2 regions of the Streptomyces sp. NPDC092296 genome follow, and region 2 is predicted to be linked to the other one. Evidence: riboswitches for the same ligand, from Rfam matches in the RefSeq annotation. Region 2 holds a riboswitch; the other holds the start of a gene.
What was found. A riboswitch is a leader RNA that binds a small molecule or an ion and turns the genes downstream of it on or off. The one in region 2 is predicted to bind S-adenosylmethionine.
Positions count from the first base shown of each region.

Region 1 (15,295 bases), on a different contig from region 2:
GCCAAGGCCGGGCAGGTCGACGGCACCCAGTACGGCATCCCGTTCGACTCCTCCACCCGCGTCCTCTTCTACAACAAGAAGATCTTCTCCGAGGCGGGCATCGCCGACCCGCCCAAGACCTGGGACGAGATCAAGGCCGACGCGCAGCTCATCAAGGACAAGAAGCTCGCCCCCGTCCCCTACGCCCTGCCGCTCGGCCCGGAGGAGGCCCAGGGCGAATCCATGATCTGGGAGCTGGGCAACGGCGGCGGCTACACCGACGCGTCCGGCAAGTACACCCTGAACAGCCAGGCCAACATCGACACCTTCACCTGGCTCAAGGCCAACCTGGTGGGCCCCGGCCTCACCTACGCCAACCCCGCCACCACCGACCGCAAGACCGCCTTCGCGGACTTCGCGGCCGGCAAGGCGGCCATGCTCAACGGCCACCCCACCCTGATCGCCGCCGCCACGGCCGGCAAGGTCGACTACGGGGTGGCGCCGATCCCCGGCAGGACCGCTCCGCTCCAGTCCACCCTGGGCGTGGCCGACTGGATGATGGCGTTCAAGAAGAACGGCCACCAGGACGAGATCAAGAAGTTCCTGGACTTCGCGTACACCAAGGAGAACACCCTCAAGTTCGACGAGATGTACAACCTGATGCCGGTCACCAAGGACACCCTCCAGGACATGACCGGCAGCGGCAAGCACAAGGACCTGGAGCAGTTCTTCGCGCTGCTGCCCACCGCGTCCTTCTACCCGCTGGGCGACACCACCTGGGACGCCGTCTCCGCCGAGATCAAGAAGAGCGGTGGCACGGCGGTCAAGGACGACCCGGCGCAGGTGCTCGGTGCGCTCCAGAAGAAGGCCGAGCAGGCGGTCGCCAACCAGTAGCCCCCCGCGAGCCCCGGCGCCGGCCGACCCCACCGGCGCCGGGGCGCCGGGGCGCCCGGCCGTCCCCTGCCCGACACCGCCCGACCCCGACACCGCCCGACCCCGACTTCGGGAGATACCCGTGTCCCTCAAGACCGCCTCGCCGGGCCGGCGCCGTTCCGGCCTCGCCAGGCTCGGCCCGCTGCCGTGGATCGGTCCGGCCGTGCTGCTGATCCTGCTCGTGGTCGTCTGGCCCGTCTACGAGATGGTCCACACCTCGTTCCTCAAGATCAGCACCAGCGGATTCGTCCGCGGCTCGGCCGGCACCGCCAAGTACAAGCAACTCTTCGACGAGACCGACTTCGGCCATGTCATCACCTGGACGGTGATCTGGACCCTGGTCGTGGTCGGCCTGACCATCGTGGTCTCGCTGGCACTGGCCCAGCTGTTCAACCAGAACTTCCCCGGCCGCCGGGTCACCCGCTGGGCGCTGATCGCCCCCTGGGCGGCGTCGGTGCTGATGACCTCCATCGGCTTCAAGTGGATGCTCAATCAGACCGCCGGCGTGCTCAACACGCTGATGACCGACCTCGGCCTGATCGACAAGCCCGAGGACTGGCTCGGCGACCCCGCCACCGCCTGGCCGTGGATGATGTTCGTCGCCGTCTTCGTCTCGCTGCCGTTCACCACCTACACCCTGCTGGCCGGGCTCCAGACCGTACCGGGCGAGGTGTACGAGGCGGCCAAGGTCGACGGCACCTCCACCTGGCAGACCTACCTGCGGATCACCCTGCCACTGCTGCGGCCCGCACTGCTGGTCGGCGTCGTGATCAACCTGATCAACGTCTTCAACTCCTTCCCCGTCATCTGGGGCATGACCCAGGGCGGCCCGTCCAGCGACACCGCCACCACCACCGTCTTCATGTACCAGCTGATGAGCACCGACATCGGTGAGTCCGCCGCGATGTCGGTGGTCAACTTCCTGCTGGTGGTCGTCATGGTGCTGCTCTTCCTCAAGGTCAGCCGCTGGAACGAGAAGGAGGGCCGATGAGCGCCGCCCAGACCGTCGCCGCGCCCGCGACCGGCAGCGCCCCGGCGAAGGCGCCCACCGCCCCCAGGCGGCCGTTCCGCTCCCGTACCGTGATCACCGCCGGGCTCGCCTGGCTGCTGGCGGCGGTCTTCGTACTGCCGTACCTGGAGATGGTGATCACCGCGCTGCGGCCCGCGGACGAGCTGCGCGACGCCACGTACCTGCCCAAGCACTTCGCGTGGTCCAACCTGGTCGACGTCTGGCGGGACTCCAACCTCGGCTCCAACCTGCGGGTCACCCTGCTGGTCGCCGGGGGCTCCACGCTGCTGGTGCTGCTGGTGGCGCTGCCCGCCGCGTACTACACGGCGCGGATGAGGTTCCGCGGCCGGACGGTGTTCCTACTGCTGGTGCTGGTCACCCAGATGTTCCAGCCGACCTCGCTGCTGGTCGGGCTGTACCGCGAGTTCTACACCTTCGGCATGCTGAACTCGGTCTGGACGCTGATCCTCTGCAACGGCGCCTTCAACCTGGCCTTCGCCATCTGGATTCTCACCGCCTACATCGGAGCCATCCCGGTGGAGCTGGAGGAGGCCGCGATGATCGACGGCCTCGGCCGGGTCGGCGCGCTGTTCCGGGTCACCCTGCCGCTGGCCATGCCGGGCGTCGTCACGGCGCTGATCTTCACCTTCATCGCGGCGTGGAACGAGTTCGTGATGGGGCTGACCCTGACCACGGTGCCGGAGAACCAGCCGCTCACCGTCGGCATCAACAGCTTCGTCGGCAACTACACGGTGCAGTGGAACTACCTCTTCGCCGGGTCGGTCGTCGCCATCGTGCCGGTGGTGGTCCTCTTCGCCTTCATCGAGCGGCACGTGGTCTCCGGACTCACGGCGGGCTCCGTGAAGTGAGCCGACCTGCGGTCTGCCGCCCCGGTGCGCCGGGGCGGCAGGCCGTTTCACGGCAGTGAGATCTGGTACACCTTGCGCAGCGTCTCGTGGATCGTCCAGCGGGTACGGTCACCGGCCCGCAGCACCGCCGCGTCGCCCGGCCCCACCTCCAGCACCCCGCCGCCCGCCACCTCGATGGTGGCCCGGCCGCTCAGCACCACGAACAGCTCATCGGCCTCCGTGTCGGTCACCACCCCGGGCGTGATCTGCCAGACCCCCCGCACCTGCCGCCCGTCCGCCGACTCCCACAGCACCCGCCCCGACACCTCGGGACTCCCCGCGACGATCTGCTCCGGGTCCAGCGGATCGGGCTCCAACGGCAGGTCGGGGACGTGGACGGCGAAACTCGGCGGCGGTGCGATGCTCATGCGCGGAGGCTAGCCCGGGGCCGGTGGGCAGCGGCAGTGGCAGAGTGCGTCAGCGGTGCCGGGCAGAATGACAGGTCGTATCGTCGGACCCGTCGGCCCGGGAGGAGGCTACCCATGGACGAGTCGCCGCTCAGCGAGCGCGACCGGGCGGTGCTGGCGCTCGAAGCGCGGTACTGGCGCACCCCCGGCGCCAAGGAGCAGGCCATCCGCGAACAGCTCGGCCTCTCCCCGACCCGCTACTACCAACTCCTCGGCGGCCTCCTCGACCGCCCCGCCGCCCTCGCCCACTCCCCGGTCCTCATCAACCGCCTCCGCCGCCTCCGCGAATCCCGCCGCAACCGCCGCTGAGACCCCGGCTCCGCCGGGGGCGCGAGGAGCCACCCTCTCCGCCCTCCCACAGCAGCCCCGTCAGGGGCGCGGGGAACTGCGCGAGAAACCACCCCCTTCGTATCGAGTCCCTCCCACAGCAGCCCCGTCAGGGGCGCGGGGAACTGCGCGAGAAACCACCCTCTCCGTATCGAGTCCCTCCCACAGCAGCCCCGTCAGGGGCGCGGGGAACTGCGCGAGGAGCCACCCTCTTCGTATCGAGTCCCTCCCACAGCAGCCCCGTCAGGGGCGCGGGGAACTGCGCGAGAAACCACCCCCTTCGTAGTGGACCCTCCCCACAGCAACCCACCCCCCCCGGGTGGTGCCTGGCTGGCCACGTGTACTTTCCGGCCCCCTGGGGGCGGCCGTTCGCGCAGTTCCCCGCGCCCCCGGGGTGGTGCGTGGCTGGGCGAGGGTGTTTTTCGGGCCCCCTGGGGGCGGCCGTTCGCGCAGTTCCCCGCGCCCCCGGGGTGGTGCGTGGCTGGGCACGCTGCTTGGTACCTGCTGTCCGCGAAGCGAAGATCCACCGCCCCCGCAGCACCGGGCTTGGGCCCGGCCCGGCGCGGGTAGGGTCGCCGGCATGGGCATCCCCGAGCCGACCACCGCCGCTGGAGCGAAGGGCCTCGCCGCGCTGACCGCGGACCCGTCGCGAACCGTCATAGCCCTCGACTTCGACGGCACCCTGGCCCCGATCGTCCCCGACCCCGACCAGGCCCGCGCCCACCCCGGCGCCGTCCCGGCCCTGGCCCGGCTCGCCCCCCTGGTGGGCGCGGTGGCCGTGATCACCGGCCGCCCGGCCGGCATCGCCGTGCGGTACGGCGGCTTCGCGGGCGTACCCGGCCTGGAGCACCTGGTCGTTCTCGGCCACTACGGCGCCGAACGCTGGGACGCCCGCACCGGCGAGGTCCGCGCCCCCGGCGTCCACCCCGGCGTGGCAGCCGTCCGCGCCGAACTGCCGGGCTTCCTCGACCGGATCGGCGCCTGGCAGGGCACCTGGGTCGAGGACAAGGGCCGCGCCGTCGCCGTCCACACCCGCCGCACCGAGGACCCCGACACCGCCCTGGACCAGCTCCGCGCGCCCCTCCTCGAACTCGCCACCCGCCACGGCCTGGTCGGCGAACCCGGCCGCATGGTGCTGGAACTGCGCCCGCCGGGCGTCGACAAGGGCGTGGCCCTCAGCGACTTCCTGCGCGAACGGGACGCCCACTCCGTCCTCTACGCCGGCGACGACCTCGGCGACCTGGCCGCGTACGCCGCCGTCGACCGACTCCGCACCGAAGGCGTCCCCGGCCTGCTGGTCTGCAGCGCCACCACCGACGGCGAAGCCCCCGTCCGCCAGCTCACCGACCGCGCCGACCTGGTCGTCGACGGCCCCTCCGGCCTGGTCACCCTCCTCGACGCCCTGGCCGACCAACTGTCCGCATAGCAGCCGTACGGAAGCCCCGCCGGGCCGCGAGCAGCGGCCCGGCGGGGCCCGGAGGCTCCCGGGGGCCGGGTCAGTCCAGGGCGTGGAGCTGGTCGAGGAACCACTGCTGCGGGGGGAGGGCGGTGGCGGCGGCGGCGAGGCGCTTGCAGCGGTCGGTGCGCTCGGCGGTGGGCATGGAGAGGGCCTGGTGCAGGGCCTCGGCGGTGGCGATCACGTCGTACGGGTTGACGGTGATGGAGTCGGCGCCCAGCTCCGCGTAGGCGCCCGCCTCGCGGGAGAGCACCAGGGCGCAGCCCGCGTCGGAGACCACCGGGATCTCCTTGGCGACCAGGTTCATGCCGTCCCGGATCGGGTTGACCAGGGCGACGTCCGCCAGCCGGTAGGCGGCCAGCGAGCGGGGGAAGTCGTCCTGGACGTGCAGGATCAGCGGCTGCCAGCGCTCGGTGCCGAACTCCAGGTTGACCTCCTGGGCGACCCGCTGCACCGCCGCCGTGTACTCCCGGTACTCCGGCAGGTCGTGCCGTGAGGGGTAGGCGAAGGCGACGTGCACCACCCGGTCGTGCCACTCGGGGCGGGTGCGCAGCAGGTGCCGGTAGGCGAGCAGCCCCCGGACGATGTTCTTGCTCAGCTCGGTGCGGTCGACCCGCACCACCACCTTGCGGTCCCCGACGGCCTCCCGCAGCCCGGCCAGCCGGGAGTCCACGTCGGGCCGGTGGGCCCGCTCGCGCAGGAAGTCCGCGTCGGCGCCGAGGCCGTGCACGCCGATCCGGGTGGTCCGGCCCTGGTGCAGCACCGTCAGGTCGCCGTCGGCCGGGCGTGAGGTGGTCGCGCCGAGCACCGCCTCGCAGCAGTCCGCGAACGCCTCCGCCCAGCGCCGGGTCAGGAACGCCGCCCGGTCCGCGCCGAGCACGCCGGTGAGTACGTCGCGCGCCACGTCGTCGGGCAGCATCCGGTAGTACTCCGGCGGCGCCCACGGGGTGTGCGAGAAGTGCCCGATCCGCAGGTCGGGGCGGCGGGCCCGGAGCAGCGCGGGCACCAGCGTCAGGTGGTAGTCCTGCACCAGCACGGTCGCGCCGGGTGCCGCCTCCTCGGCCAGCGCGTCGGCGAAGGCGGTGTTGTACGCCTCGTACGAGGCCCACTCCTTGCGGAACCGGTCGTCGAAGGTGGGCGCGGTCGGGGTGTTGTACAGCAGGTGGTGCACGAACCAGAGGGTGGAGTTGGCGACGCCGTTGTAGGCGCGGGCGAAGGTGCCGGGCTCGATGTCCAGCATCCGGACGGCCTGGCCGCCGGTGTCGTACCCGGCCCGGTCCAGTCGGCCCGACGGGGCCAGTCGGGCCGCCGTACGGTCACCCTCGGTGAGTGCCGCGCAGACCCACACGGCGTCCGCGTCCTCGATCGCGGACAGTCCGGAGACGAGCCCGCCGCCGCCCCGCTTCAGGGAGAGCGACCCGTCGTCCTCGACGGTGAAGGACACCGGCCCTCTGTTGGAGGCGACGAGTATCGGAGCGCTGCCGCCGGCCGGATCGGGATGTGCTTCGGTCTGGACCATGACCCGTACCTTGCCGGGCAGCTCTCCCGGCAAACCAGCCGGCCGGCCCGTCAGCGCCGCCGGCCAGGCGCGCGGCGGGCCCGGTACTCGGGCACGTCGGCCATCGGCGGGCGCTCCAGCATCGGCACCGGATGGCTGTGCGGTACGAACGCGCCAGCCTCCGGGGCCCGGGAGAACTGGGTGAGCAGCGGCCGTACCAATCCGTCCTCGCCCTTCAGCCGGCCGGTGCGGACCAGCCGCTCCAGCGCGGTGCGGTAGATGGTGGCCGCCATCCGGCCGAGCGCCTGCCCGTCCTGATGGCGGTGGTGGCGTACGCCGACGTCCACCTGGGCCAGCGCGTCCAGGCCCGCCTCGTCCAGCGCGTCCACCAGCAGGCCCAGCTCCACGCCGTACCCGGTGGGGAAGTGCAGCCGCTCCAGCAGCGACCGGCGGGCCGCGTACTCGCCGCCCAGCGGCTGCACGAACCCGGCCAGCTGCGGCCAGTGCAGATTGAGCAGCGGCCGGGCGACCAGCTCGGTGACCCGCCCGCCGCCGGCCGGCACCACCGCGCCCTCGGTCTCCAACGGCCGGTCGTACATCGCCTTGACCAGCTGCACGCCCGGGTCGGTGAGCAGCGGGCCGACCGTCCCGGAGACGAAGTCGGCGGAGAACTCCCGCAGGTCGGCGTCGATGAAGCAGACGATCTCGCCGCTGGTCACCATCAGTGACCGCCACAGCACCTCGCCCTTGCCCGGTACGGCCGGCACCCGGGGCAGCACATCGTCGCGGTGCACCACCCGGGCCCCCGCCCGGACCGCGGCGGCGGCGGTGCCGTCGGTGGACCCGGAGTCCAGCACCAGCAGCTCGTCCACCAGCGGCACCCGCTCCATCAGCTCCCGGCGGATCACCGCGACGATGGCGCCGACCGTCGACTCCTCGTCCAGCGCGGGCAGTACCACGCTGACGGTGCCCGCCGCGCCCGCCGCCGACTTGGCCGCCAGCAGGGCGTCCAACGGCCGGTCGGCGGCGGACCAGGACCGGCGGCGCAGCCAGTCCTCCACCTCGTCGAGCACTCGGTCGTCTCCCGTCACGCGTGGCCTGGCGCTGCCGTAGTGATCCATCTCGCACAGCGGACGTCTCCCACCGGGGGTGGGTCCGTCCGTTACAGTCTTGAGGAAGCGGTACGACCATCGCACGTCGGGGTCGATCACGGACAAACGCGCTCGCCACGGGCGCCATAGAGCTCATCCAGAGGGACAGAGGGAACGGCCCGAAGAAGTCCCGGCAACCCTCCCACCGGTCTCGCATCCTTCGCGAGGCCCCGGTGGGCAAGGTGCCAATTCCGTCCTGCGGCGAGACGCGCCGCGGGGAAGATGAGGAGAGAGGGCCTCGCCACATGGCTGTGCAGAGCATCGCACCCGCAGCAGACGCAGATTCCGCCGCTTCGACGGCCGCAACCGTGGACCTCGGCCCCGCCGTCGCGCTCTCCTGCCGCGAATGCGGCGCCCGGAGCCCGCTCGGACCCGACTTCGCCTGCCTGGAGTGTTTCGGGCCGCTGGAGATCGCGTACGAACTCCCGAGCGGCGACCCCGAGGCCCTGCGCCGGCAGATCGAGTCCGGCCCCGCCAACATCTGGCGCTACGCCGCACTGCTGCCCGTCCCCGCCGACGCGGCCGCCCACCCGGGCCTGAATCCGGGCTGGACCAAGCTGGTCAAGGCCGACAATCTGGCGGCCGAGCTGGGCATCACCGGCGGCCTGCACATCAAGGACGACTCCGGCAACCCGACCCACTCCTTCAAGGACCGGGTCGTGGCCATCGCGGTCCAGGCCGCCCGCACCTTCGGCTTCACCACCCTCTCCTGCTCCTCCACCGGCAACCTGGCCGGCGCCGTCGGCGCCGCCGCCGCTCGGGCCGGCTTCCGCTCCTGCGTGTTCATCCCGCATGACCTGGAGGCCGGCAAGGTGGTGATGGCCGGCGTCTATGGCGGCGAGCTGGTCGCCATCGAGGGCGGCTACGACGACGTCAACCGCTTCTGCTCGGAGCTGATCGGTGACCCGGTCGGCGAGGGCTGGGGCTTCGTCAACGTCAATCTGCGGCCGTACTACGCCGAGGGCTCCAAGACTCTGGCGTACGAGATCTGCGAGCAGCTGGGCTGGCGGCTGCCGGACCAGCTGGTCATCCCGGTGGCGTCCGGCTCCCAGCTCACCAAGATCGACAAGGGGCTGAAGGAGCTGATCGCGCTCGGCCTGGTCGAGGACAAGCCGTACAAGATCTTCGCCGCCCAGGCCACCGGCTGCTCGCCCGTCGCCGCCGCCTTCAAGGCCGGCCACGACGTGGTCCGCCCGGTGAAGCCGGACACCATCGCCAAGTCGCTCGCGATCGGCAACCCCGCCGACGGCCCGTACGTCCTGGACATCGCCCGCCGCACCGGCGGCGCCGTCGAGGACGTCTCGGACGCCGAGGTGGTCGACTCGATCAAGCTGCTGGCCCGGACCGAGGGCATCTTCGCGGAGACCGCCGGCGGCGTGACCGTCGGCGTGCTGCGCAAGCTGCTGGACCAGGGCCTCCTGGACCCCGCCGCCGAGACCGTGGTGCTCAACACCGGCGACGGCCTGAAGACCCTGGAAGCGGTCTCCGGCACCGGCCCGACCGCGACCATCCGCCCCACCCTTGCTTCGTTCCGAGAGGCTGGCCTCGCATGAGCGTCAACGTCCGCATCCCCACCATCCTGCGTACCTACACCGGCGGCGCGGCCGAGGTGACCGCCGAGGGCAAGACCCTCGCTGACGTCATCGACGACCTGGAGGCCAACCACGCCGGCATCCGCGCCCGGCTGCTGGACGACGCGGGCAAGCTGCGCCGCTTCGTGAACGTCTACGTCAACGACGACGACGTGCGCTTCGCCGAGGGCCTGGGCACCGCCACCCCGGACGGCATCGGGATCTCCATCATCCCGGCCGTGGCGGGCGGCTGCTGAACACCGCTGTGCGGCACGGCCGCCGGGCCCCCCCCCCGGGGGCGGGGCGGGGGCCGGGGGGGCCGCCCGGCCCGGCGGGGGCCCCCCCCCGGGTGGTTTGCCGCCCGCCCGGGGGCGGGCGGGCGGGAATGGGGGGCGGGGCCCCCCCCCCCCGGCCCGGCTGGGGTCCCCCACCCCCCCGGGGGGGGGGGGGGGGGGGGCCCCCCCGGGGGGGGCCCCCGCCCCCCGGCCCGCCCCCCGGGGGGGGGCCCCGCGGCCGTGCTTCCGGCCTTCCCGGTCGGGTCCCCGCCCGCTGTTCGTTTCCGGCCCGCCGGGTTCCGGACGTGCGGAAAGGGCGTTCGGCGCGGTAATGCGGTGACCGCGACCGGACGGGCCTGGGGTAGATCGTGGCCCCATGCATGTTTGAACTCCGGAAGCGCGATACAGTGGCTCCGGTCGTCAGTGCACCGTTCGATCAACGCACGAACGGCCCTCCCTCTTTCTGTACCGGCGCTTCGCGTTCCAAACCTTCGGCCGCACCCCTGTCGTGCCCCGGAGGCCGATCCGCCCCCCGTACCAACGCACAGCACGGCACCTCCGCACCGGCACGGAATCTCCGGCTCGGTCGGACCGGGCGCGGCCTTTCGGGTCGCGTACGGACAGTGCGTCCGCCTTGTGAGACGGCCGCACGCTGCCGCCTGCCCCGCTGCGGCGGACGGCACAGAATTCTGAGCGCGAATTGTCGCGCAGGTCCGCTATGTCCGGACCGTATTGCCTGGCGCTGCGGTATTTGCCCAGGGATATCCGATAAGACGCTTTCCGAATTTTCGGCTATTTGACCTGTTGCACAGGGCATCGATGCGGATACATTCAGCCGCGGTCGACACGTTCACTGTCCAGGCTCTGCACAGGGGGACCGCAGTGATCGGATTCGTCCCGGGTCCGCGGAGTGCGGGTCCGTGAAAGGGCCCAGTACTAGGGGAGTTTGGAATGGCTCAGGGCACCGTCAAGTGGTTCAACGCGGAGAAGGGGTACGGCTTCATCGCGGTCGACGGTGGTGCGGACGTGTTCGTCCACTACAGCGCGATCCAGATGGACGGCTACCGCACCCTCGAGGAGGGCCAGCGGGTCGAGTTCGAGATCTCGCAGGGCCAGAAGGGCCCGCAGGCGGACATGGTCCGCCTCGCCGCCGGCTGACCGGTCGGCTGTCTCGACACTCTGCCTCATCGGCCACCGACCGAAGAAGCGCCCGGACCGACACACCCGGCGACTGCTGTCAGCACCACTGCCGAGGCGGACCCCGGCCAGTGCTCCACACGGTCTTCTGCGGGCCCGCACCCGAACACCTCGGGTGCGGGCCCGCCGCCATGTCCGGCTCCGGGTCCGGCTCCGCCCGCCCGCCCGGCTCCCCGGTGGTCCGCCGCCCGCCCCGGCCGTGATCTGCAACCACCCCAAAACATCAGCGACTGAGGTTGCACTCGGAGGGGGAGAGTGCTAAATCTTGCGTTAGCACTCTCCGGTTGAGAGTGACAGCGGACCGGGTCGGTGAGGCTTCCGGGGCGGTGGGGAAAGGACCCACGCGGCCAGGAGGTCGTCCGTCGCGGGCACCCTCGCGGTCCGAGCATGCCAACCCTCCCCCAGCCTCCGGCCGGGGGGACCCCCATGGAGGACCTTCCCACATGGCCAAGATCATCGCGTTTGACGAGGAAGCGCGCCGCGGCCTCGAACGCGGGATGAACCAGCTCGCCGACGCCGTCAAGGTCACGCTGGGCCCCAAGGGTCGCAACGTCGTCCTTGAGAAGAAGTGGGGCGCCCCCACGATCACCAACGATGGTGTTTCCATCGCCAAGGAGATCGAGCTGGAGGACCCGTACGAGAAGATCGGCGCCGAGCTCGTCAAGGAGGTCGCCAAGAAGACCGACGACGTCGCGGGTGACGGCACCACCACCGCCACCGTGCTCGCCCAGGCTCTCGTCCGCGAGGGTCTGCGCAACGTCGCCGCCGGCGCCAACCCGATGGCCCTGAAGCGCGGCATCGAGAAGGCCGTCGAGGCCGTCTCCGCCCAGCTCCTCGAGCAGGCCAAGGACGTGGAGACCAAGGAGCAGATCGCCTCCACCGCCTCCATCTCCGCCGCTGACCCGCAGATCGGCGCGCTCATCGCCGAGGCGATGGACAAGGTCGGCAAGGAAGGTGTCATCACCGTCGAGGAGAGCAACACCTTCGGCCTGGAGCTTGAGCTCACCGAGGGCATGCGCTTCGACAAGGGCTACATCTCCGCCTACTTCGCGACCGACCTGGAGCGGATGGAGGCGTCGTTCGACGACCCGTACATCCTGATCGTCAACTCCAAGGTCGGCGGCGTGAAGGACCTGCTGCCGATCCTCGAGAAGGTCATGCAGAGCGGCAAGCCGCTGCTGATCATCGCTGAGGACGTCGAGGGCGAGGCCCTGTCGACCCTGGTGGTCAACAAGATCCGTGGCACCTTCAAGTCCGTCGCCGTCAAGGCCCCGGGCTTCGGTGACCGCCGCAAGGCCATGCTCGGTGACATCGCCATCCTCACCGGTGGCACGGTCATCTCCGAGGAGGTCGGCCTCAAGCTGGAGAACGCCGGTCTCGACCTGCTGGGCCGCGCCCGCAAGGTCATCATCACCAAGGACGAGACGACCATCGTCGACGGTGCCGGTGACAGCGACCAGGTCCAGGGCCGCGTGAACCAGATCCGCGCCGAGATCGAGAACTCGGACTCGGACTACGACCGCGAGAAGCTCCAGGAGCGCCTCGCCAAGCTGGCCGGCGGCGTCGCCGTCATCAAGGCCGGCGCGGCCACCGAGGTGGAGCTCAAGGAGCGCAAGCACCGCATCGAGGACGCGGTGCGCAACGCCAAGGCCGCCGTCGAGGAGGGCATCGTCGCCGGTGGTGGCGTGGCCCTGCTCCAGGCCGGCGTGGCGTTCGAGAAGCTCGAGCTCGAGGGCGACGAGGCCACCGGTGCCAACATCGTCAAGGTGGCGCTCGAGGCCCCGATCAAGCAGATCTCCGTCAACGCCGGCCTTGAGGGCGGCGTCGTGGTGGAGAAGGTGCGCAACCTTCCGGCCGGCCACGGCCTGAACGCTGCCACCGGCGAGTACGTCGACCTGGTCGCCGCCGGCATCATCGACCCGGCCAAGGTCACCCGCTCCGCCCTGCAGAACGCGGCCTCCATCGCCGCTCTCTTCCTCACCACCGAGGCCGTCATCGCTGACAAGCCGGAGAAGAACGCCGCTCCGGCCGGCGGCGGCATGCCGGGCGGTGACATGGACTTCTGATCCTTCCGGATCAGCCCGTCCAGAGCCCGACCGAAGGGCGGCTCCCCGACACCGGGGAGCCGCCCTGCGGCATTGCCCGGCACCGGTCACTCGTTCGTGGGACTCTGAGGAACGACTCTGAGGAACATGGAACGTTTCGGCACCTCGGGTCCCTCCTACCGTGATGAGGAGAAGGACCGTGCGGGAGAGGGGGAGCAGGGGATGACCGCTGCACTGGCCGAGCGCTGCGCGGTGGACGAGCAGCCGCCGTCATGGGAGTACCTGCTGGAGGTCTGGCAGCAGTTGGACGTTCCCGAGGGTTGGCGCGCCGAGATCGACGAGGGGCAGATCACCTTGGTGCCGCTGCCGGACACCGGACACAACTACATCGCAGGTCGGGTCCACCGGGCGCTGAGCCGCGCCCTGCCCGACACCTGGGACGTCTACCAGACGCTGGGTGTGCACATCGTGCGCCAGGACCGGCTCTACATCCCCGACCTGGTGGTGATGCCGGTCGAGCTGCTCGCCAAGCGGATCAGGAAGCGCGACAAGGGACCGCTGGACGCGGCCGAGGCCGAGGCCGCGATGGTCGTGGAGATCACCTCCAGCGGCAACGCCGGGCACGACCGCGCGACCAAGCTGCATGCGTACGCCCATGCGCAGGTGCCCCATTACCTGCTGATCGACCGCTACGCGGAGAGCGGCCCGGAGACGACGCTGTACTCGCGGCCGGAGGACGGCAGTTACCGGTTGGGGGTGCGGCGGCCGTTCGGGGAGCTGGTGGAGCTGCCGGAGCCGTTCTCGGCGGGGCTGGACACCTCGGGGTTCCTGGTCTGAGCCCGGTTCCCGCTCTGCGCCAGCGCCTCGCGCAGCCGGCCGCCGGCGGCGGCGAGCAGGGCGGCGGCGGTGGCCGGGTCGAGGTCGGCCAGCAGGCAGAGCACGGCGGGCTTCACCTCGCCGCCGGTGGCGGCCAGCGCGGCCGTGACCTCGGCGTCGGCGGCGCCGGTTGCGGCGGCGACCAGGCGGTGGGCGCGGGCCCGCAGCTTGTCGTTGACCGGACGGACGTCGACCATCAGATTGCCGTACGTCTTGCCCAGCCTGACCATGGCCAGCGTCGAGACCATGTTGAGCACCAGCTTCTGCGCGGTGCCCGCCTTGAGCCGGGTGGACCCGGCGATCAGCTCCGGGCCGGTCAGCACCTCGATGCCGTACTCAGCGGCGGCCGCCAGCTCCGAGTCCGGGTTGCAGGCCAGGCCGACCGTGAGCGCCCCCAGTGCGCGGGCGTGCCGTACGGCGGCGACCGCGTACGGGGTGCGGCCGGACGCGGAGACGCCCACCAGGGCGTCGGCCGGGCCGAGCGAGAGAGCCATCAGGTCCGCCACCGCCGCCGCGCGGTCGTCCTCCGCCCCCTCCACCGACGCCACCAGGGCCGCCGGACCCCCGGCCAGCAGGCCCACGACCTGCCCCGGCGCCGTGCCGAACGTCGGTGGGCACTCCCCGGCGTCCAGCACGCCGAGCCGTCCGGCGGTGCCCGCGCCCGCGTAGACCAGCCGCCCGCCGCCCGCCAGCCGCGCGGCCACGGCGTCCACCACGGCGGCGATCCGGGGGAGGACGGCGGCCACGGCGGCCGGTACGGAGGCGTCCTCCGCGTTCATCAGCCGGGCGAGTTCGGCGGTGGGCAGCAGGTCCAGGTCGGCCAGGTCCGGGCGGGCCGCCTCGGTGGGCAGGGCCGCCAACCGGTCACGCAGCTCGCCGGGGCGGTCGCCGGCGCGGGGCTGGTGGGTGTCGCGGGGCTGGTAGGGATCAAGGGGCTGGTGGGGATCAAGGGGCTGGTCGGGATCAAGGGGCTGGTGGGTGTCAACGGGCCGACCCGGGACGCCGGGGCGGTCGGGGGCAGCGGGCTCGGCGGGCCGGTCAGGGTCAGCGGGCTCGGCGGGCTCGCCGGGCTCGCCGGGCCGGTCGGGCTCGCCGGGGGAGGGGGACACGCCGTGACCGTACAACGGGACGCTTCGCCGCGCACGTACCGGGAAGGAGGCGTGCGACGGCGACCGCACGCCGTTGCCGAGGAGGGCAGTCCGCCATGGCCATCGCATCGGTGAACCCCGCGACCGGGGAGACGCTGAAGACCTTCGAGCCGCTGGGCCGCGAGGAGGTCGAGGCCCGGATCGGCCGGGCGCATGACGCCTTCCTCGCCCACCGGCGCACCCCGTTCGCCGACCGGGCGGCCCGGATGCGCAGGGCCGCCGACCTGCTGGACGCCGACCGGGACGACATCGCCCGCACCATGACCGCCGAGATGGGCAAGCCGCTGGCCCAGGCCCGCGCGGAGGCCGCCAAGTGCGCCGCCGCCATGCGCTTCTACGCCGAGCACGCGGAGGCGTTCCTGGCGCCCGAGCCGCTGCCGGACCCCGCCGCCGTCAAGGCGTCCCGGGCGGTGACCCGCTGGCAGCCGCTGGGTGTGGTGCTGGCCGTGATGCCGTGGAACTTCCCGCTCTGGCAGGTGGTCCGGTTCGCCGCGCCCGCGCTGATGGCGGGCAAC
Region 1 covers NZ_JBIVRB010000019.1:74,261-89,555, reverse strand. Annotated here, with positions in the region: gene ACIQGZ_RS27435 (extracellular solute-binding protein) at 1-873, shown strand, start outside; gene ACIQGZ_RS27430 (carbohydrate ABC transporter permease) at 995-1,903, shown strand; gene ACIQGZ_RS27425 (carbohydrate ABC transporter permease) at 1,900-2,790, shown strand; gene ACIQGZ_RS27420 (cupin domain-containing protein) at 2,838-3,197, opposite strand; gene ACIQGZ_RS27415 (DUF3263 domain-containing protein) at 3,312-3,545, shown strand; gene otsB (trehalose-phosphatase) at 4,144-4,989, shown strand; gene ACIQGZ_RS27405 (trehalose-6-phosphate synthase) at 5,060-6,538, opposite strand; gene ACIQGZ_RS27400 (glucosyl-3-phosphoglycerate synthase) at 6,589-7,590, opposite strand; SAM riboswitch class I at 7,759-7,897, shown strand; gene thrC (threonine synthase) at 7,914-9,221, shown strand; gene ACIQGZ_RS27390 (MoaD/ThiS family protein) at 9,218-9,496, shown strand; gene ACIQGZ_RS27385 (cold-shock protein) at 10,466-10,672, shown strand; gene groL (chaperonin GroEL) at 11,155-12,777, shown strand; gene ACIQGZ_RS27375 (Uma2 family endonuclease) at 12,979-13,593, shown strand; partial or broken gene murQ (N-acetylmuramic acid 6-phosphate etherase) at 13,599-14,504, opposite strand; gene ACIQGZ_RS27365 (NADP-dependent succinic semialdehyde dehydrogenase) at 14,837-15,295, shown strand, end outside.
Region 1: another riboswitch for S-adenosylmethionine. It lies ahead of thrC (threonine synthase); the one in region 2 lies ahead of ACIQGZ_RS11145 (aminotransferase class V-fold PLP-dependent enzyme).

Region 2 (15,295 bases):
CCGCTCTGCGCCGCCAGCATCGACAGGCCGCCCAGCAGCCGGATGCGCTGCTGCTCCAGCGGCAGCATGGGGTAGCCGGTCTTGGTGACGTTGTAGCCGTCCACCAGCAGATGCACCTGCGGCAGCGCCAGCAGCTGGTCCAGCAGCGCCGGGTCGTCCTCGGCCAGCGCCCGCCGGGCCACGTCGTGCGGCGAGGCCGCCCCGGGGGCGACCGCCTCCACCAGGTCGGCGGGCCGGATGCGGGCCACCGGCAGCGCCAGCTCGCGTTGCAGGCCCTGGGCCGCGTTCAGCACCGTGTCCAGCAGCAGCCGCAGCCGCATGTCCTCCACGCTGCGGCCCTCGCGGGCGTTGCGGCGGCTCGCCTCCAACGCCGACTCCACCTCGGTGACCCGGTGCCGCAGCCGCCGGGTCTCCGCCTCGGCGCTGCCGCGCTCCGCCTGCGCGGTGGCCCGCGCCGCCTCCAGCTCGGCCGTCACCTTGCGGGTCGCCGCCTCGGCGCGGCGGGTGTCGCTCTCCAGGCTGCGCAGCTTCTTGCGCAGCGCCTCGGACTCCCGCCGGGCGGCGTCCACCTCGCCGCGCAGCCGGTCGGCGTCGGCCCGAGCGGAGGCGCGCAGCGCGAGCAGCTCGCCCTGGAGCTTCTCCGCCAGCCGTACCGCCTCGGCGGCCGCGCCCTCGGCGTCGGCCCGCTCGACCTCCTCGCCGGCCTCCGCGACCAGCCGGCTCCAGCCGGCCGAGCGCACCAGGTAGGCCGCGGCGGCCACATCCATCGGGTCGGCGGCGGGAGGCACGGTGCCGCCCTCCAGCGCCCGTACCAGATCGGGCTGGCCGAGCCGCAGCCGCTCCGCGATCCGCAGCCGGAACAGCGGCTCCGCCTCCAGCGCGGCGGCCAGCGCGGTCGCCGCGTACCGGGCCCGGCGGGCGGGGGTGAACCTGGCGTACGGGCGCAGCCCGGCGGGGAGTTCGCCCAGGGGCAGGGTGCCCAGGGCGTCAGCGGCTATGCCGACCACCCGGCGGCGTACGCCCTCGGGGAGCGGCCGGTCCAGCCGCTCACCGTCGCCGCCACCGGCTTCCGCACCAGCCTCCGCAGTGCCGCCGGCTCCCGCAGTGCCGTCCGCTCCCGCAGTGCCCTCGGCTCCCGCTCTGCCCTCGGCTTCCGCACTGGCTGCCGGATCGGTCGCGGCCGAGCCGGGGGCGCCGTCGGTGCCGGGGACGGCGGCGCCGGTCGCGCCCGCCCCGGTCCCGGCGTCATCGGCCGCTCCCCGCGCAGCGGGCTGCTGCCCCTGCGACCCGGCCGCCGCTCCAGCTCTGTCCACCACGTCCACGACTCCGATCCTTCTCGTCCGGCGCCTCCCCGCACACCGTCACTTCGATTCTCGCGCGTACCTTGCCCCGCCCGGCAGTCCGCCACACGAACGGCGGACCCACCGGGCGGGCACGGGCGGCCTTGCCTCAGGCCCCGTCCTGCGGCGCGTCGCCGCCGGGACGGGCGACCAGCTCCACCTGGTCCACCGCGTTGCACCAGCGGCAGCGCACCGACTCCACGGTCTCGCTGAGCACCTCGCTCTCCTCGACCCGGGGGTCGCCGGCCAGGTCGAGGTGGACGAAGTCGACCACGCGCGAGGCACGGGTGACGTCGAAGCGGGTCAGATTGCCGCACAGGGTGCAGCGCCAGCGGGTCCCGGCGTCGGGCACGGGGACGGGCATGGGGGGTCCTCTCGGGTCGTCCCGGTCTCGGGGTGCTGCGGGCGCGACCAGCCGTCGCTCCCGCACATCGCGCAACGAGAACCCTATGGCCTGCGGAGGCGCCGGTGGATACCGAGTTCGCACCTCGGGACGGACCACCCGCCCGGTACGACTCGCCCGTCCGCAGCACCGCGCGGTGTCGGAGCGGCCCGGCGGAGGAATGCTCCGACCATGGTGATCCCGGTCCGCGAGGACCTTCCGCTCCGGCGGCCGCCGCTGGTGACCGGCGCGCTGCTCGCGGTGAACGTCCTGGTCTTCGCGGTCGGCCCGGCCTCCGGGCTGGCCCCGCCGCACGGCTCGGCGCAGCAGCGCGACTGCGCACAGCAGCGCTACGCGGAGCGCTGGGGGGCTGTCCCGGCGGAACTGCTGGGCAACCGCCCGCTGCCGCCCGCCGCGCTCCCGGCGCCCGTACCGGGCAGCCCCCGGTGCCCGGACGTCGCGGCGCCCGGCAAGGTCCCGGCACTCTCCGCGCTCAGCTCGCTCTTCGTGCACGGCGGCTGGCTGCACCTGCTCGGCAACCTGCTGTTCCTGGCCGTCTTCGGCGGCGGCGTGGAGGAGCGCCTGGGCCGGCTGCGCTTCCTGGCGCTGTACCTGGGCGTCGGCTGCCTGGCCACGTACGGCTACGCACTGGCCGAGGCGCACACCGCCGAGGCCGTCCGGCCGCTGATCGGCGCCTCGGGGGCCATCGCCGGGGTGCTCGGCGGCTGCCTGCGGCTCTTCCCCCGGGCCCGGGTCACCGCTCTGGTGCCGCTGCTGCTCTTCCTGCCGCTGCGCTTCCCCGCCTGGCTGGTGCTGGGGTTCTGGTTCGGTACGCAGGGGTGGCTGGCCCGGTCCGCCGGGCAGGCGGGGCCGGGGGTGGCGTACCTGGTGCATGTGGTCGGCTTCGCGCTGGGCTTCCTGGCCGCCTGGGCGCTGTACGGGCGGCGGCGCGGTGCGGGCCCGCCGGTACGGGCGGCCGGGGCGCGCCGGGAGTCCGACCCCGACCCGGTCTGACCGCCCGCTGTCGCCAGGGCGCGACCTGCCTCAGTACGCTGGCCCGGCAGCCCTTCGACCGCTCAGGAGACCCGTGTGATCAGCGCGATCGTGCTCATCAAGACCACCGTCGACCGGATTCCGGAGATCGCCGAGTCGATCGCCGCACTGGAGGGCGTCACCGAGGTCTACTCGGTCACCGGCACCTACGACCTGGTGGCGATGGTCCGGGTGCGCCGGCACGAGGACCTCGCCGACGTGATCCCGGGCCGCCTCAACAAGGTCCCCGGGGTGCGGCAGACCGAGACCCACATCGCCTTCCGCACCTACTCCCGGCACGACCTGGAGGCGGCCTTCGCCCTGGGCCTCGACGAGTAGCCACCCCGACCAGCGGCCACCCCGACCAGCAACCGCAGGGCCGCCGCTCAGCGGCGCCCGTCCGGCACGCAGCGGCCGCCCTCGGTCCGGTACGACCAGCGGGCGCCGTCGCTGACCAGCTCCCGCACCGCCGTCAGGAAGCGCTCCACGTGCTCGTCGGGCGTGCCCGCGCCGAAGCTCACCCGGATGGCGTTCAGGCTGCGCTCGCCGGGCAGCGACGGCTCGGGCGCGCCGCACGCGGACGGCGCCTCCTCGGTGCCGCCCCAGCCCGACTCGGCCAGCAGGGTGCGCACCAGCGGATGGGCGCAGAACAGCCCGTCGCGCACCCCGATGCCGTACTCGGCGGAGAGCGCGGCGGCGAAGTGCGAGCTGTTCCAGCCGCCGACCACGAAGGAGAGCACCCCGACCCGGGGCTGGTCCTCGCCGAACAGGCCCAGCACCCGCACCTCGGGGATCTCGGCCAGGCCCGCCCGCAGCCGGGCCAGCAGCCGCTGCTCGCGGTCGCGCAGCGCCTCGAAGCCCGCCTCGGTCAGCGCCCGGCAGGCGGACGCCACCGCGTAGGCGCCGATCACATTGGGCGAACCCGCCTCGTGCCGGGCCGGGCCCCGGTGCCACTCCACGGCCACCGCGCCGTCGGCCTCCCGGGCCACCGTGCGGCTGGCCCCGCCGCCGGCCAGGTACGGCTCGGCGGCGTCCAGCCAGTCGGCGCGGCCGGCCAGCACCCCGGCGCCGAACGGCGCGTACAGCTTGTGCCCGGAGAAGGCCACCCAGTCCACGTCCAGCTCGCGCACCGACACCGGGTGGTGCGGGGCGAGCTGCGCGGCGTCCAGCACCACCCGGCAGCCGTGGCGGTGGGCGACGGCGGCCAGCTCCGCGACCGGCCAGATCTCGCCGGTGACATTGGAGGCGCCGGTGACGCAGAGCAGCTTGGGACCCTCGGGGGCCGCCGTCAGCGCCTCCTCCAGCGCCGCCACGGCCTGCTGCGGGGTGCGGGGGGCGGGCAGGTACGACACGGTGACGCCCTCGCGGCGCCAGGGCAGCAGCGAGGCGTGGTGCTCGGTCTCGAAGGCCAGCACCCGGGTCCCGGCCGGGAGGGCGGCGGCCAGCAGGTTGAGCGAGTCGGTGGTGGCGCGGGTGAAGACGACCTGGTCGTCCGCGCGCAGGTCCAGGAAGTCGGCCACGGTGCGGCGGCTCTGCTCGTACAGGTCGGTGGAGAGCTGCGACAGGTAGCCGGCGCCCCGGTGCACGCTGCCGTAGTACGGGGCGTACGCGGCGACGTCGTCCCAGACCCGCTGGAGCGCGGGGGCGCTGGCGGCGTAGTCGAGGGCGGCGTACGCCACCTTCTCGCCGCTGACCAGCGGCACCTGCACCTCGCGGCCGAGGACGGGCAGCGGGCCGCAGGCGGGGGCGGCGTCGGAGTCGGCGGTCGCGGCGGCGGTACGGGTGGCGGCGGTACGGGCGGCGGCGATGGGCTGAGCGGTCATGGCGGGGCTCCTGGAGTGCGGCGGCGGGAGGTGCGCGGGCAGGGGCGACCACGGCGCGGCGGTGCCGCACCGGTACGGCAGCCCGACGGGCTGCACAGGCTTGCGGGGTCGCCCCGACGGCCGGACGGGGGCACGCGGCGACGGGGCGCGGCGTGGTCCGGCGGCGGGGGTGGAGGCGCGCGGCCTCTAGCGCATTCGCTTCTTCACTGCGTGTCTCCTCGGGACCAGGACCCCTGGAGTATCGCGAGGGGTCCGCGCTTGCCGTAGGCACCTATGCCACACGACCTGGTCTTCACCCGGGGCACCCCGCCACGGACGGAGGGTTGCCGGACAGCAAGCCGGGGCTTGTGATGCTGTCACTCATGACCTGCCGAGGAGTATGGCAGAGACCGCCGGGCCGCCCAACCGCTGTCCGCGATGCGGACATGCGAAGGGGGGCCGGTCCGCGCACGCGGTTCCGGCCCCCCTCGACTGGCTGCGGTCAGCTCCGGGCGGAGGCGGCCACCCAGCGCTCCAGGGTGCGCTCCGCCGCCCCGGTGTCGATGGCGTCCGCCGCCCGCCGCATCCCGGCCGCCAACTGCTCGGCCAGCGGTGCTTCGGTGAGGTCCAGCGCGGTCAGCGCGGCGGCGGTGTTCAGCAGCACCGCGTCCCGGACCGGACCGCGCTCGCCGGCCAGCAGCCGACGGGCCACCTCGGCGTTGTACGAGGCGTCGGCGCCGCGCAGCGCCTCGATGCCGACCAACGGGATGTCCAGCTCGCGCGGGTCGAAGGAGGTCTCGGTGACGGCGCCGTCCCGGACCACCCAGACCCGGGAGGTCGCGGTGACGGTCAGCTCGTCCAGCCCGTCGTCGCCCCGGAAGACCAGCCCGGTGGAGCCGCGCGCGGCGAGCACCCCGGCCATGATCCCGGCCATCCTGGTGTCGTAGCAGCCGATGGCGGAGGCGCTGATCCGGGCCGGATTGATCAGCGGGCCCAGGAAGTTGAAGGCGGTCGGGATGCCCAACTGCGCCCGCGCCGGGGCGGCGTGACGCATCGCCGGGTGGAACTTCGCCGCGAAGCAGAAGGTGATGCCGGCCTCCTCGGCCACCTCCGCGACCCGCTGGGCGGAGAGGTCCAGGCTGATGCCGAGCTTCTCCAGCACATCGGACGAGCCGCTGGCGGAGGAGGCGGCCCGGTTGCCGTGCTTGACGACCTTGGCGCCCGCGCCGGCCGCCACAATCGCCGACATGGTGGAGATGTTGACCGTCTTGGCCCGGTCGCCGCCGGTGCCGACGATGTCCACCGCCGGGCCGGGGATCTCCAGCGGCTCGGCGTAGCGGTACAGCGCCTCGACCAGGCCGCTGACCTCGTCGACCGTCTCACCCTTGGCGCGCAGGGCCACCATGAACCCGGCCACCTGGACCGGGGTCGCCTCGCCGCTCATGATCTCGGCCATCGCCCAGGCGGCGTCGGCCGCGCCGAGGTCCTGGCGCCGCAGCAGGGCCGTGAGGATCTCCGGCCAGGAGCGTGCCTGCACGGGGTCGTCGCCACCGCTCGCAGGGGACACGTTCACCATGACCAACTCCAGCCTTCGCCCGGGTGTGAACAGGAGAAGGCCACCCTATCCAGCCACGCACCCGGGGCGCCGGTACCCGGCGCCCCTTCTCTCCTGCTGAGACGGACCGGCCCTGCGAGCGGGACCGGCTCAGCAGGCGGCGGGCGTCCGGCCGCCGGTACGGGCCCGCAGCAGCTCGGCGGCGGCGTCGGCCAGCGCCACCGGGTCCACCGGGTGCGCCACGGCGGCGTCGGCGCGGCTCCAGGCGGCCAGCCAGGAGTCCTGCGGCCTGCCGATCAGCACCAGCACCGGCGGGCAGCGGTAGATCTCGTCCTTGAGCTGCCGGCACAGGCCCATGCCGCCGGCCGGGACCGCCTCGCCGTCGAGCACGCAGAGGTCCACCCCGCCCCGGTCGAGGGCCCGGACCACCGCCGCCGAGGTGGCGCACTCCAGGTACTCCACCACCGGCAGGTCGGCCGCGGGCCGCCGGCCGAGGGCCAGCCGCACCTGCTCGCGGGTGTTGCGGTCGTCGCTGTAGACGAGGACGGTGACGGTCGCGTCCGTCGTGTGCGCCATGGACGATGCCCCCGGGGTTCTCGGCGGGATGTGATCGGGACCACTTCGACTGCAAGCGGATGCTACTCCCGATCACGCCGCACGGCACCCCGTGTGAGCCGACGGAGGGTACGCGCAACCCGGACACACCGAGGAAGACCCCCCGGAGTGAAGGCGGAATAAGGGACCGACATAATGTCGGACGTGGCGACAGCAACAGCAGTAGAAACCGGGCACGCGCACGGTTCGGTCAACCGGCCGAACATGGTCAGCGTCGGAACCATCGTCTGGCTGAGTTCCGAGCTGATGTTCTTCGCGGCCCTCTTCGCGATGTACTTCACGCTCCGGTCCGTGACCGGACCGGCGTTCTGGGTCGAGAAGGCGCACGCGCTCAACGTGCCCTTCTCCGCGACCAACACCACGATCCTGGTGCTCTCCTCGTTCACCTGCCAGATGGGTGTCTTCGCCGCCGAGCGCGGCGACGTGAAGAAGCTCCGCTCGTGGTTCGTGGTCACCTTCCTGATGGGCGCGATCTTCATCGGCGGTCAGATCTACGAGTACACGAGCCTGGTCAAGGAGGAGGGCCTCTCGCTCTCCTCCGACCCGTACGGCTCGGTGTTCTACCTGACCACCGGCTTCCACGGCCTGCACGTGACGGGTGGTCTGATCGCCTTCCTGCTGGTCCTCGGGCGTACGTACGCGGCCAGGCGGTTCACTCACGAGCAGGCCACGGCCGCGATCGTGGTGTCCTACTACTGGCACTTCGTCGACGTCGTCTGGATCGGCCTCTTCGCGACCATCTACCTGATCAAGTAGCGGACACCGGCCGACCCGCCCGCCGACCAGACTTCCAGACGACCAAGATCCTCACACCGGGGTTATCCGTGAAAAAGCTCTCCGCACGACGGCGCCACCCGCTGGCGGCGCTTGTCGTCCTACTCTTCGCGCTCGCGGCCACCGGGGGGCTGTACGCCGCTTTCGCGCCCGCTGAGAAGGCGCAGGCCGACTCCTCCTCGCAGTCGATCCAGATCGAGGAGGGCAAGAAGCTGTACGCCGTGGGCTGCTCCTCCTGCCACGGCCTCAACGGCCAGGGCAGCAGCGACGCGCCCACCCTGGTGGGCGTGGGCTCGGCCGCGGTCGACTTCCAGGTCGGCACCGGCCGGATGCCCGCCCAGCAGCCCGGTGCGCAGGTGCCCGCCAAGAAGGTCATCTACAGCCAGACGCAGATCGACCAGCTCGCGGCGTACGTCGCCTCCCTGGGCCCCGGCCCGGTGATCCCGACGGAGAAGCAGTACGGCTCGTCGAGCGCGGCGGATGTCGCGGCAGGCGGAGAGCTCTTCCGCACCAACTGCTCGCAGTGCCACAACTTCGCCGGCAAGGGCGGTGCCCTCACCAACGGCAAGTACGCGCCCGCGCTGGACACCACGTCGCCCAAGCACATCTACGAGGCCATGCAGACCGGCCCGCAGAGCATGCCGGCGTTCCCCGACTCGATCATGCCGGAGAAGCAGAAGCAGGAGATCGTGGCCTTCGTGCGGCACACCGCCGAGGCCCCGACCCCCGGTGGCATGGACCTCGGCAGCCTCGGTCCGGTGACCGAGGGCCTGTTCGGCTGGATCTTCGGGCTGGGCGCGCTGATCGCCATCGCCATCTGGATCGCCGCCCACACCACCAAGGCCAAGAAGTCATGAGCCAGGACATGTCAGAAGAGAACCTGCCGGAGCGCCGAAGCTCCGAAGGCCACGAGGTCGCGGTACACGCCGACCCGTTCGCCGATCCGGGGCTGCCCCCCCACGAGGTGCGCCGCACCGACATCGACGAGCGCGCCGCCAAGCGCGCCGAGCGTCAGGTCGCGCTGCTGTTCACGGTCTCGATGCTGGCCACCGCCGCCTTCATCGCGTCGTATGTGAGCTTCAGCCCGCACAAGATCGTGTTCGTCTGGCCGTTCGGCCATGTCAGCATCCTCAACTTCGCCCTGGGCATCACCCTCGGCGTCGCACTGTTCTGCATCGGCGCCGGCGCCGTCCACTGGGCGCGCACGCTGATGTCGGACGTCGAGGTCGCTGACGAGCGTCACCCGATCGAGTCGTCCGACGAGGTCCGCAACAAGGTCATCGCCGACTTCAAGCAGGGCGCCGCCGAGAGCGGCTTCGGCCGCCGCAAGCTGCTGCGCAACACCTTGATCGGCTCGATGGCGCTGGTGCCGCTCTCCGGTGTGGTGCTGCTGCGCGACCTCGGGCCGCTGCCCGAGAAGAAGCTGCTGCACACCAACTGGAACGACGCCACTGCCGCCCAGCCGATCAAGCTGGTCAGCATGAACACCGACCTGCCGCTGAAGGCCGAGGACATCACCGTCGGCTCGCTGGTCTTCGCCAAGCCCGAGGGCCTCTCGGAGGACGCGGAGAACTTCCAGGAGGCCATCGCCAAGGACGCGGTCATGCTGGTGCGCATCGCGCCGCAGGACATCAAGGACCGCGCCTCGCGCGACCTGGGCTTCGAGGGCATCCTCGCCTTCTCGAAGATCTGCACGCACGTCGGCTGCCCGATCAGCCTGTACGAGCAGCAGACCCACCACGTGCTGTGCCCGTGCCACCAGTCCACCTTCGACCTCTCCGACGGCGCGCGGGTGATCTTCGGCCCGGCCGGCCACCCGCTGCCGCAGCTGGCCATCAAGACGGACACGCAGGGCAACCTGATCGCCACGGGTGACTTCAACGCTCCCGTCGGCCCGAGCTACTGGGAGCGCGCATGAGTGCCGCGAGCAGCGCCGCCTCCGGCGGCGAGAAGCCGAGCAGCAGCCGGGCCAAGCCGGCCAACAAGGCCGAGGCCGCTGCCGACTGGGCCGACGGCCGGCTGGGCATCTACGGCCTGGCCAAGTCGAACCTGCGGAAGATCTTCCCGGACCACTGGTCCTTCATGCTCGGTGAGATCTGCCTCTACACGTTCATCATCATCATCCTCACCGGTGTCTACCTCACCCTGTTCTTCAAGCCCAGCATGGGCGAGGTCGTCTACCACGGCACGTACCAGCCGCTGAACGGCATCCGGATGTCCGAGGCGTACGCCTCGACGCTGGACATCAGCTTCGACGTGCGCGGCGGTCTGCTGATCCGCCAGATCCACCACTGGGCCGCGATCCTGTTCGTGGCGGCCATGCTGGTCCACATGATGCGCGTCTTCTTCACCGGCGCGTTCCGCAAGCCCCGTGAGATCAACTGGGTGTTCGGCGCCCTGCTGCTGATCCTCGGCATGTTCGACGGCTTCATGGGCTACTCGCTCCCCGACGACCTGCTGTCGGGCACCGGCATCCGGTTCATGGAGGGCGCCGTGCTCGCGGTGCCACTGGTCGGCACCTACATCCAGATGTTCCTGTTCGGCGGGGAGTTCCCCGGCGACGACATCATCCCGAGGCTGTTCACCGTCCACGTGCTGCTCATCCCGGGCATCATGCTGGGTCTGCTGGTGGCGCACCTGGTGCTGGTCTTCTACCACAAGCACACCCAGTTCGCCGGGCCCGGCCGCACCGAGAAGAACGTCGTCGGCATGCCGCTGATGCCGGTCTACATCGCCAAGGCCGGTGGCTTCTTCTTCCTGGTGTTCGGCGTGACCGCGATCATCTCGGCCATCGCCACGGTCAACCCGATCTGGTCGTACGGCCCCTACCGGCCGGACCAGGTGTCCACCGACGCCCAGCCCGACTGGTACATGGGCTTCTCGGAGGGCCTCATCCGGCTGATGCCGGGCTGGGAGATCCGGGCCTGGGGCCACACCCTCAACCTGGGTGTCTTCATCCCGCTGATGATCTTCCCGCTGGTGCTGGTGGCCATCTGGGCCTACCCGTTCATCGAGGCCTGGGTCACCGGTGACAAGCGCGAGCACCACATCGCGGACCGCCCGCGCAACGCCCCGGTGCGCACCGGCTTCGGCGCGGCCTGGATCAGCCTCTACCTGGTGCTGCTGGTGGCGGGTGGCAACGACCTGTTCGCCACGCACTTCCACCTGTCGATCAACGCGATCACCTGGACGATGCGGATCGGGTTCTTCGTGATCCCGGTGCTCACCTTCATCATCACCAAGCGGATCTGCCTGGGACTCCAGCGCCGGGACCGCGACAAGGTGCTGCACGGCCGGGAGAGCGGCATCATCAAGCGGCTGCCGCACGGTGAGTTCATCGAGGTGCACGAGCCGCTGTCGCCCGCTCAGCGGTACAAGCTCACCGCTCACGACCAGCACCGGCCGGCCGAGCTGCCCGCCGAGGTCGACGAGAACGGTGTCGCTGCGAAGATCACCCGCACCCAGAAGCTCCGGGCGAAGCTGTCCCGTGGCTACTACGGCGACGACGGCCAGATCCCCAAGCCGACCGCCGAGGAGTACCAGGAGATCACCAGCGGCCACGGCCACCACTGAGGCCCGCTCCCGCTCCGCCACCCGCAGGGCCCGCCCCCGGCACATCGCCGGGGGCGGGCCCTCGGCCTTTGCCGCCGCTGTTACCGCCACAATGGACCCACCCACCCCGCAGCTGAGCCGAGCCGAGCCCGAGGGACCGTACCGTGCAGATCACCGTCGACCCGTCCTCCCCCGTCCCGCCGTACGAGCAGGTGCGCACCCGGATCGCGGAGCTGGCCCGCTCCGGCGAGCTGCCCACCGGCCACCGGCTGCCCTCCGTCCGGGGCCTGGCCGCCGAACTCGGGCTGGCCGCCAACACAGTGGCGCGGGCCTACCGTGAGCTGGAGGCCGACGGTGTGGTGGAGACGCGCGGGCGGCACGGCACCCTGATCGCCGCGGCCGGGGACGCCGCCCACCGCCACGCCGCCACCGCCGCCACCGCCTACGCCGACCGGGCCCATCACCTCGGGCTCAGCCACGCCGAGGCGCTTGGTGCCGTCACCACGGCGCTCCGGGCGGCTTACGCCGCCGAGGAGTGACCCCCTCCGGGGGGGCTGCGGACAACCCACCAGCAACCGGCGCCACTCGGGGCGGGGGCCGGTTGTTCGGCGGCCTACGGGGGTGGGGGGTGCTCGCGCCCCTGACGGGGGCGGAGCGTTGGCCAGGGGTAGGCCACTCGGGGTGGGGGGAGCTGGTCGTTCGGCGCTCTACGGGGGTGGGGGGTTGTTCGCGCAGTTCCTCGCGCCCCTGGCGGGGGCGGAGCGTTGGCCCGGGGTACGCCACTCGGGGCGGGGGGAGCTGGTCGTTCGGCGCTCTACGGGGGTGGGGGGTTGTTCGCGCAGTTCCTCGCGCCCCTGACGGGGAGCGGAGCGTTGGCCCGGGGTACGCCACTCGGGGTGGGGGGTTGTTCGCGCAGTTCCTCGCGCCCCTGGCGGGGGCGCGGCGGCGGCGCTGTTCCGCGCTCCATGGGAGTGCGAGGTTGCTCGTGCCCCTGGTCGGTGGTCCTAGGGGGTCGGGGTTGGGTGGGGGGAGGGGGTGGTGAGGGGGCAGAGGGAGCGTTGGAAGGTGGTGAGGGGGGCGCCTCGGGCGGCGCGGGCGCGGACGCCGCGGCAGAAGGAGCCGTCGGGGTCGGGGCCGCCGCCGGGGCCGAAGTGTTCGTGCTGGCGGCAGTGGAAGGCCAGGTCGCGGTCGAGGGCCGGGTCGCCCTGGGCGGCGCGGCGTTCGACGGCGGCACAGATGGTGCTGGAGCCGGCGGCCGGCCGCTCACCCCGGGCCAGGGCCTGCCGCCGCATGGCGTCCAGCGCGGTGGCCTCCTGCCGTTCGCAGGCGATGGCCCGGCCGGTGTCGACCGTCCGCCCGGCGGTGAGCGCTGCGGTGAGCGCGGCGCAGTCGGCGGACTGGCCGGCCGCGACCACCCCCGCCGTGACCGTGCCCGCCGTGTGGCCGCCCGCCGAAGCGTCGGGCCGCAGCGCGAGCCAGGTCCCCGTACCGGCGGTCAGCAGCCCGGCGACCAGCAGCCCGCCGACGACCGGAACCCTTCTGCGGCGTGCGGGAGGGCGAGTCCGCTCGGCCATGGCCACCACCTCCTTCCAGATGCCCGGATGCCCCCACGTACCCCCAGTTACCCAGTCGCCCCGGCGGCCCGGCGGCGGCCGGATCAGATCTGCGGTACCAGGGCGCCGACCGGTTCGGCCCGGCCGTCAGGGGTGACGCCGACGTCACCGGTCGGCCCGCCGGCGGTGGAGACGGCCGAGCCGCCCGCCGAGCCGGCCAGCCAGTCGTTCCAGGAGAGGTTCCAGTCCCCGAAGCCGTTGTCGAACGGCTCCATGCCGTGCCCGTTGCTGCCCACCACCTGGACGACGTCACCGACCCGCACGTGGTCGTAGAACCAGCGGGCGTCGGCGGTGCTCAGACCGGTGCAGCCGTGGCTGACGTTGGCGTGGCCCTGGGAGGCCACCGACCAGGGCGCGGCGTGCACGTACTCGCCGCTCCAGGTGACCCGGGTCGCCCACTGCACGTCCAGGCTGTAGGCGTCCGCGCTGCCGGTCGGGATGCCGACGGTCTCGCCGTCCATCCGTACCTGCGCCTCCTTGCCCAGCACCACCTTGATGCCGTTGCGGGTCTCGAAGCCGGGCTTGCCGGTGGTCACCGGGATGGTCCTGACCACCTCGCCGTTGCGGCGGAAGGTCAGGTAGTCGGTGCGGGCGTCGACCAGGGCCACCACCCGGTCGCCGGTGCGGAAGGCGATCCGGCTGGGCGTGCCGCCGTACAGGTCGTCGCTGATGTGCCGGCCCTCGGCGTCGAAGGCGACCCGGACGGTGGCGTGCGCGGGCCAGTACTCCTCGGGGCGGAAGTGCAGGGTGCGGTCGTCGACCCAGTGCCAGGCCCCGCTGACGGCGGGTTCGGAGGTGACCCGCAACCCGTGCTCCACGGCCTGCCGGGCGGCGGGGTCGTGCACCGGCCGGGAGAGCTGTACGGTGACCGGCTGGCCGACGCCGTAGACCGGGCTGCCGTCGTCCTGGTCCTCGGTGGGGCCCAGCAGCGCGGTGAGCAGTTGGTTGCCGGGCTTGGTGGTGACCCCGGTGGTGGTCTCGCCGCGTCCGCCCCGGCCGTCGTCGGCACCGATCCGCACGGTGTAGCGGGCACCGGCGGCCAGGGGTTCGGTGGTGCGCCAGCTGCGGGCGTCGGCCGCGAGGCGGCCCGCGACCTGGCGGCCGTCGTCGGTGGTCATCGTGACATCGGTGAGGCGGCCGCGGACGGCCGTCACGGTGAGCGGTCGGGCGGGGTCGACCGGGGCGCCCCCGGCGGGCGTCAGCCGGACCATCGGGGCCACGTCGACCGTCTGCGGGGGTCGGGCGTCCGTACTGGGTCTGGCCGCGGTGCAGCCGCCCGCCAGCAGGGCCAGTGCGCAGAGGCCCGGCAGTAGGGCGGGTCCCGTACGGCGCCGGAGGGAGTGCCCCGTCCGGGAGGGCCGAGCCCGAACCCCGGGGTCCGTGCGAACCGCAGTGTCCATCGCTTGCCTCCGTCTCACCGACGATCGCTCATATCGTAGGAAGAACGGAGCAGCGGGGCATATCGGGACGGTGCGGCCAGGGCCGTCCGGGTGAACCGGTCCGTCGGACGGGCGCGCCGACGGCCGGGGCCGGACACCTGTGGAAGGTGCCCGGCCCCGGCCGTCGAAAGGTGCGGAACTACTGGTTCTGGTTCTCGCCCCGGTAGTACTCGAAGACCCAGCCCCAGAGGCCGATCAGCGTGATCGGCAGCGACCAGTAGAGCAGCCACCAGCCGAAGACCACACCGAGGAAGGCGAGCGCTCCACCGATGCCGAGCGCCAGCGGCTGCCAGCTGTGCGGGCTGAAGAAGCCCTGCTCACCGGCGTCGTCGGAGACCTCGGCCTCCGGGTTGTCACCGGCTCCGGTGTCCACCCGCCGGGCGGTGAAGCCCAGGTAGAAGGCGATGAAGATGCACAGGCCGAAGGCGAGGAAGAGCGCCGTGGTACCGGCGGGCTCCTTCGACCACAGACCGTAGGAGATGGCGATGGCCAGAATGAAGACGGCCAGGCCGGCGAAGATCTTGCCCTGGACCTTCATCAGACGTCACCCTCCTTCTTCGCGCCCGCGCCCGCGCCCACGGCCTGGGGCTCGGCCGGAGTGCCGTAGTTCTCCAGGTAGTCCTGGGCGGCGATCTCCGGGTGGTGCAGGTCGAACGCCGGGGATTCCGAGCGGATGCGCGGCAGCGTGACGAAGTTGTGCCGCGGCGGCGGGCAGGCGGTGGCCCACTCCAGCGAGCGGCCGTAGCCCCACGGGTCGTCCACGGTGAGCTTCTCGCCGTATTTGGCGGTCTTCCAGACGTTGTAGAGGAACGGCAGGATCGACAGGCCGAGCAGGAAGGAGCCGATGGTGGAGACGGTGTTGAGCGTGGTGAAGCCGTCGGACGCCAGGTAGTCGGCGTACCGGCGGGGCATGCCCTCGGCACCCAGCCAGTGCTGCACCAGGAAGGTGGTGTGGAAGCCGATGAACAGCGTCCAGAAGGTGATCTTGCCGAGCCGCTCGTCCAGCATCTTGCCGGTCATCTTCGGCCACCAGAAGTGGAAGCCCGCGAACATCGCGAAGACCACGGTGCCGAACACCACGTAGTGGAAGTGCGCCACCACGAAGTACGAGTCCGAGACGTGGAAGTCGATCGGCGGCGAGGCCAGCAGCACACCGGTCAGACCACCGAAGACGAAGGTGATCAGGAAGCC
Region 2 covers NZ_JBIVRB010000003.1:143,879-159,173, reverse strand. Annotated here, with positions in the region: gene ACIQGZ_RS11165 (NYN domain-containing protein) at 1-1,043, opposite strand, end outside; gene ACIQGZ_RS11160 (hypothetical protein) at 1,450-1,704, opposite strand; gene ACIQGZ_RS11155 (rhomboid family intramembrane serine protease) at 1,915-2,736, shown strand; gene ACIQGZ_RS11150 (Lrp/AsnC family transcriptional regulator) at 2,812-3,093, shown strand; gene ACIQGZ_RS11145 (aminotransferase class V-fold PLP-dependent enzyme) at 3,141-4,577, opposite strand; SAM riboswitch class IV at 4,827-4,945, opposite strand; gene trpD (anthranilate phosphoribosyltransferase) at 5,059-6,132, opposite strand; gene ACIQGZ_RS11135 (hypothetical protein) at 6,262-6,687, opposite strand; gene ACIQGZ_RS11130 (heme-copper oxidase subunit III) at 6,862-7,482, shown strand; gene ACIQGZ_RS11125 (c-type cytochrome) at 7,551-8,357, shown strand; gene ACIQGZ_RS11120 (Rieske 2Fe-2S domain-containing protein) at 8,354-9,418, shown strand; gene ACIQGZ_RS11115 (cytochrome bc complex cytochrome b subunit) at 9,415-11,073, shown strand; gene ACIQGZ_RS11110 (GntR family transcriptional regulator) at 11,217-11,591, shown strand; gene ACIQGZ_RS11105 (hypothetical protein) at 12,057-12,626, opposite strand; gene ACIQGZ_RS11100 (Ig-like domain-containing protein) at 12,710-13,876, opposite strand; gene ACIQGZ_RS11095 (cytochrome c oxidase subunit 4) at 14,244-14,642, opposite strand; gene ctaD (cytochrome c oxidase subunit I) at 14,642-15,295, opposite strand, start outside.